Regions from separate parts of the Shewanella sp. 10N.286.52.A9 genome, predicted to be linked through region 3. Evidence: predicted binding sites of a transcription regulator. Region 3 holds the regulator's gene; each other region holds the start of a gene.

Region 1 (2,280 bases), on a different contig from region 3:
CGCGAACAACTTGAAGTGTTCAGGCAATCAGGGGTCGTCGCCATTCTACCGAAACCATTCGATGCCGATCACCTAGCGACTGCGCTCAATTCAACCATCGATTTAATCAGCAACGATGAACTGGATTTAAGTCATTTTGATGTACAAGATATTCGTACATTAGTGGTCGATGATAGCCGAATGGCACGTAATGTCATTAAGCGAACCATTGGCAACTTAGGCATTAGAATCATTAGCGAAGCTGAAGATGGGGCGCAAGCAATAGAACTCATGCAGCAACAGATGTTTGACCTAGTCATCACGGACTACAACATGCCGAGTGTCGACGGTCTAGCACTGACCCAATATATTCGCAATGAAAGTCAGCAATCCCATATCCCAATATTAATGGTCTCATCTGAAGCCAATGATACACATCTTAGTAATGTATCAAGTGCGGGAGTGAATGCACTTTGCGATAAACCTTTTGAGCCTAAACTGGTTAAGCAGCTGCTATATCAACTATTAGAAGATTAACTTTATTACTGTGGCACTCGTCATTTTCGCCCCAAAAGCTGGGCAAAGGGGTCATTTACGTCGTAAATGTCACCAAAATGCCCTATTGCTACACATTTATCAGATAAAATGCTTTCAAAGCCCCATGGCTTATGGCATGTTAATCTAGTTTTAAATAAACACATCTATGGAAAGCAGAGAATATCAACATGAACAAAAGTGAATTAATTGCAAAAATTGCAGAAAATGCTGAGTTAACTAAAGCAGAAGCTGGCCGCGCACTAAAGTCTTTTGAAGAAGCTGTTACTGAAGCCATGAAAAATGGTGACAAAATTTCTATCGTAGGTTTTGGTTCTTTTGAAACCTCTGTACGCGCAGCTCGTACTGGCCGCAACCCACAGACTGGCAAAGAAATTCAAATTGCTGAAGCGACTGTACCAAAGTTCAAAGCGGGTAAAACATTAAAAGATAGCGTTAACTAAGATTAACTGCTTGAAAATAAAACCTCCACTTCGGAGGTTTTTTTATGTCTATTGATCACCTTTCTATTAGAAATTCGCCTCAGAACTGCACAAAAAAAGTGCGCCCCTGCCTCAATACCATGCAACATTTTTGCTACATCATAGTGCGAGAGAACATAAACCATTAATAGTAAAGCATTTATAAACATGGCACATCATTAGCAATAACTCATACAGATGAAATCAACATTGAACCTTGCTGCCCGATAATCAAGCAACAGGTGAAATGAATAATAAAAACTTTGAGGGAATGAAAATGAAAAAAACCTTATATAAAGCTATTGCGCTATCTACAGGCTTATTATTATCTGGTTCTGCATTAGCAGAAGTCACCGGTAATATCGGCGCGACGTCAAACTACCTGTGGCGTGGTGTAAGCCAAACTGATAACGGTGCAGCTGTACAGGGTGGTATTGATTATGCCGCTGATTCTGGCTTTTATGTCGGTGGTTGGGCTTCAAACGTTGATTTTGGTGATGGCACAAGTTACGAGTTAGATATTTACGCAGGTTACGGCGGTAATATCACTGAAGATTTAAGCTACGATATTAACTACCTTTACTATGCCTACCCAGACTCTCCTGGTAGTGTTGATTTTGGTGAAGTCACTGTTGGTTTAGCATGGAAATGGTTAGATGTTTCTTATTCACACACTGTCAATGGCGGCGATGATATTGCTTCTGATCCACTTGATTCAAAAGACATGATGTATGCACAAGCTAACCTCACATTCCCACTAACTGAATCACTGTCTTTAGGCGTGCATTACGGTTATTCAGATGGCGATATCATTACTAGCTGGTATGGTACTGATAGCTACTCAGAATACAATGTATCGTTAAGCTCTGATACTGATTACGGTACTGTTTCATTTACTGCATCTGATACAGATTTAGATGATGACGACGCAAAAATTGTACTAGGCTACTCGTACAGCTTTGGTTTATAAGCCATAGTCATTCAATCTGGCACCAATGCGAACTAGCTTAGGTCGGCATCGTGCCAATTGTTACACCTCAAACGCCACTCTAATGAGTGGCGTTTTTGTGTGTCAAAGAAACTTTTTGATAACTGCGTTAAGCAAAAAAATAAATAACTGCTACATTGAATTTATAGGAGTAAGTAAACCTTTGGGTGCAATTTGAATGCATATTCTTCGTGGTTGTTTTACAAGAATATCGCAAGCTTCAGCGCTCAATACCCATGATATCAAAGCACGGCTAAAGGCTACCTTTGATATTTACAGCTTATTTGTCACACAGGG
Region 2 (2,280 bases), on a different contig from region 3:
ACCACTAACTTATTCATAATTTCGCTCCCAATACTACGGCATTACCTTGACCAGACGCTTCATGGCGAAAAAGCAATCCATCTTGAAAAATGACTTGATTTGAAGGTGATAAATAGCCAGGTAAACTATTCATATTCACAAAAGTTTGTACTGCTGACACCACCCGATTATTAGTCACATTCACAATTCTTGCATTAAGAACTAAGCCCATTGGTGTGGTATCCATAGTCGAAACGACAACGTGAGAGACAGGCAAATCAGACGGAAGTAACTTCCAATCTCGACTTAAAATAAACTCGCCCTGCTCAGTTGAACGTAATGCATTCGCCACGTTTAAATCGACCAAGTTAAATTCATGACTATGAAAAGCGGCAACAAAACCTTGCTGTAACTGTAAGCCTAAAGCATCCGTTTTGCTGTAATCACTGGTATTAACCGGAGTGGTTACAAGTAAAGGTTGGTCAGAGCGTAAACTGTCATTTTGTAATACCAATTCATTTACGACTTTTTCAGCCAATATATTTACATGTGATTTAGGGGCTAGACCGGCTTTAGTAATGTCATATTGTAAAGGCGCAGGCTGCACTTCAGGTTCATCACTAAACCAAAAGCTAGTTTCAGTAGGCTTTTCTACATAAGCTAACTCATTTGTCGACACAGGCGGCTCGCTAGCGCAAGCAGCCGCTAGCAACGCAATGGGAAAAATGATTAAACGGCTCATGGCTTATTCCTTATTACAATGACGTCTCAGCATTGATGTGATGTTAGGTTCAGTAATGTTGCCACTAACAGGCTTTAGGCCCAATCAGAGCACACATTAAACACACTATAGATAATGTATCGACCACACATTCAAAACCTTTACCTTGAAATGAAGAATTTATCTCCATCTGTTCACTGCTAAAAGCTCATACAGGCATGGTTTTTGCTTTTATTATGATAATTAATTTAAGTCGTGCTAAACCGTCATAGAGTTGGCACCCTTTTTCTTCGATATTGTGAAAAGCGAACATGAACATGCCAAACGTTAGCTCTAAATATTTGACGATTATCATGCTGGTTATTCTTTCAGCTTGTTTCAGTCACTCTGTATTAGCGCAAAGAGTTGAAGTGTCAGGAAAAGCCAAAATTATTGACGGCAATATAGATAAAGCCCGCGAGGATGCGATTAATCAAGCATTAAACTATGCCAGCTTAAAAGCGGGTGTAAACTTTAATAGCCAGCAAAGTATTAATCAGGGCAACTTAACTCAAGATGCATTTCAAATAAAACGCATGGGTCAAGCTAACGATATTGAGCTCGTGTCTGAAATCATCAGCGCATCAGATATCACGGTTATGTTGCGGCTCAATCTTGAATCTAAACCCCAAGCACAGCAATGCCACAGCCAACAATTAAAAGCGGCAATAATGATCCCCCAAGCCATCATGCGTGACCGCTCACAACTTCGATACGGACAACTTGCTAACTTTGAACAAGCTTTATCACAGCAGTTTGGCAATTTATTAAATAATGGCTCTGACTACAGTTTTGCTCGTATGCACGCCGATGAGAAGCTTGACCATACCAACCAACTCATCAACTTCAAAGGCCAACGCATACCAAGCTGGCTTGGCGAAATAACCGACAGCCAATATATCTTACAACCGGAAATCCTCGATATTTCAACCGAGCCATACTCGAGTTCTTTATTTGGATTATGGGATGAGACACCTTTAAGACAAATTAATTTACGGTTTACCATGTTCCATGGCATTAGTGGTGAAAAAGTGTGGAGCAAAGACTATCAAGCAGAAGCTGAGTGGGATTTTGAACGAGATGAAACCGTTTCACCTTCAACCCAACGATTTTGGGGCTCAACTTATGGTCAAACTATGAATCAGCTTTTACAACAAAGCACTCAAGATATTGATAATTTACTAAATTGTCGACCTTTACTCGGTCAAATCGTTGCTAAGCAAGGTAATAGAATCATCATTAATTTAGGCCGTCGAAATAACGTCAAAATGGGTGATAACTTCCAAATCGTGTTACAACAAAATATTCCTGATAGAGTGAATTTAATGCGAGCTGTTGCGACTAAAAATAGAGCCACGGTCACAATAGAACAAGTTTCAGAAGAAAGCGCCACAGCCTTACTAGAAGGTATTGAAAGCTCTGGCAACATACAGATCCAAGATATTGTGATTAAGATTTAAAAATCAGTGAACGTGAATCGATAAAACATATACCAATAGACAAGAAGGTTTTACTTACAATGGCTACATCACAATCAGTTT
Region 3 (2,280 bases):
TTTTTCTTACTGCCCGGAGTGGCACAGGTAGTGCACGCCGGCTGCAGGATGGTGCGAAGTTCCATCGTTAGTGTTTAATTAACTTCTCTTTGTGTTTAATTACCTGACGGTCTAATTTGTCTATCAGGGCGTCAATTGCGACATACATATCTGCGTTTTGAGATACGGCAAAAACTTCACCTCCTTTGAGGTGCAATTTAGCTTCGGCAATCTGTTGTAACTTTTGTACATTGAGCACAACGTGAACATTATTGATCTGTTCGAAGTGACGTTCAAGCTTTGAAAACTTAGTTTGCACATACTCACGTAAAGATTGAGTAATTTCGATATGGTGTCCAGTCAGGTTAATTTGCATAGATCATCCTCCAATAACAAAGGCTTATAAGCTTTTGCGTTGGTTTGAGGGAGGGATGAGCATTGCTTCACGATATTTGGCGATCGTACGCCGAGCAACATTGATCCCTTGTTCAGCCAGTAGCGTCGCCATTTTACTATCGCTAAGTGGCTTTTTCTGGTTTTCTGCAGCGACCAGCTTTTTGATAAAGGCTCTGATTGCTGTAGAAGAACACTCTCCGCCATCATCGGTACTTACGTGGCTAGAGAAGAAGTATTTTAGTTCAAAAAGGCCGCGAGGGGTGTGCATATATTTTTGAGTTGTAACCCGTGAGATGGTCGATTCATGCATCTCTACCGCTTCGGCAATATCATTTAATACCATAGGCTTCATGGCTTCTTCGCCGAACTCAAAGAAACCTTGCTGGAATTGAACAATACAATTTGCCACTTTTAACAGGGTTTCATTGCGGCTTTCAATACTTTTAATAAACCATTTGGCTTCTTGTAAGTGACCGCGAATGAATTGGCTGTCAGCTTGATTGGCTGAGCCTTTTGCCATGGCGGCATATTGCTGATTTACGCCTATTTTAGGCATATTATCTGGGTTTAATTCTACGACCCAACGGCCATTCTTTTTAAACACTGTGACATCTGGGATGACGTACTCATCTTTGATTGGAGTAATTTGTAACCCTGGGCGAGGGTTCAGTGTTTGGATAAATTGAATCGCTTCGCGTAAATCATCTTCTTTAAGCTTGGTTTTACGCATTAGTAATCTGAAATCACGGCCTGCTATTAAATCTAGGTGTTCAGATATCAGTAATTTTACATTTTCTATGCAAGGGATTTCGCTTGGGTATTGTCCCAATTGAATCATCAAACATTCGCTTAAATTTCTTGCAGCGACGCCCACTGGATCAAAATGTTGTACACGCTTTAAAACGGCTTCAACCTCATCAAGTTCAATATCCTCAAGACCGAGTGCATCGAGAATATCTTCTGTTGATTGGGTTAAGTAACCTCTATCATCAATTGCGTCGATGATGGCTGTCGCAATGGCGAGGTCATTTTCAGAAAATGGGGTTAAGTTTTTTTGCCATTCTAAATGTTCGTATAAACCTTCAGTCGTTTCACCTTGAAATGGCATATCGTCATCACGGCTTACAGCGCCAGAACCTGAGTTAGGAGAGGCGGTGTAGACTTCATCCCAAGTGGTATCCATTGGTAAGTCTTCAGGCATGGACTCTTTCGTAAGTGACTCTGTTGTATCGACTGATGAGGTGTCTTTTTCTACGCTGACTTGGCTGTTATCGCTAAAATCGGTGTCAGTTTGCTGAGCATTGTCTTTGACTGGTTCTTTTGCTTTGGCAAACTCATCCTCAAGCTCAAGAAGAGGATTTGAGTCAAGTGCTTGCTGAATTTCTTGCTGTAGCTCCAAAGAGGAAAGTTGCAATAAGCGAATGGCTTGTTGCAACTGCGGGGTCATTGTCAGGTGTTGACCCATTTTAAGTTGGAGTGAGGCTTTCATTTACCGCTTATCCCTAATTGAATTTCATCATCGCGACTACAATGTTATGGGTCTAGCACCTTTGTAAGTGTTAGCTAGACTTTAACCGAACTTGGGTTCTACTTTGCCAAAAATTAGCGTTAAGTTTTGAGTCTAGTGTATAACGCTAAAAAGTGGGACTGGTTGGCCGCGAAAATGCCATGCTTGTACACTAAAGAATGCTAACTATAGCTTGAATTGCTCACCTAAGTATACTGACCTGACTTGCTGATTGTCTAAGATCTCAGCAGGCGTACCTTCAGCAATTAAATCTCCGTGGCTGACAATATACGCACGCTCACATACATCAAGTGTTTCACGGACATTATGGTCAGTAATCAATACTCCAAGACCACGATTTTTTAGTTGTTGAATAATTTTCTTAATATCTATCACGG

The links. The regulator sigma-54, encoded in region 3, starts transcription at its own class of promoters, with help from an activator protein. The targets are predictions, from matches to a motif close to GTTGGCACGNNNNTNGNNT.
Region 1: AB4128_RS15565 (TorF family putative porin) is a predicted target of sigma-54. The motif match lies at 1,163-1,181, and genes of this name have one in related genera.
Region 2: AB4128_RS11485 (flagellar assembly protein T N-terminal domain-containing protein) is a predicted target of sigma-54. The motif match lies at 913-931, and genes of this name have one in related genera.

The regions. Positions count from the first base shown of each region.
Region 1 is NZ_JBFRJQ010000024.1:26,187-28,466, reverse strand. It holds gene AB4128_RS15575 (response regulator) at 1-516, shown strand, start outside; gene AB4128_RS15570 (HU family DNA-binding protein) at 705-977, shown strand; gene AB4128_RS15565 (TorF family putative porin) at 1,273-1,965, shown strand.
Region 2 is NZ_JBFRJQ010000012.1:140,323-142,602, reverse strand. It holds gene AB4128_RS11495 (LPP20 family lipoprotein) at 1-17, opposite strand, end outside; gene AB4128_RS11490 (FlgO family outer membrane protein) at 14-721, opposite strand; gene AB4128_RS11485 (flagellar assembly protein T N-terminal domain-containing protein) at 1,018-2,199, shown strand; gene AB4128_RS11480 (6-hydroxymethylpterin diphosphokinase MptE-like protein) at 2,259-2,280, shown strand, end outside.
Region 3 is NZ_JBFRJQ010000006.1:176,376-178,655, forward strand. It holds gene ptsN (PTS IIA-like nitrogen regulatory protein PtsN) at 1-65, opposite strand, end outside; gene hpf (ribosome hibernation promoting factor) at 68-355, opposite strand; gene AB4128_RS05880 (RNA polymerase factor sigma-54) at 380-1,864, opposite strand; gene lptB (LPS export ABC transporter ATP-binding protein) at 2,069-2,280, opposite strand, start outside.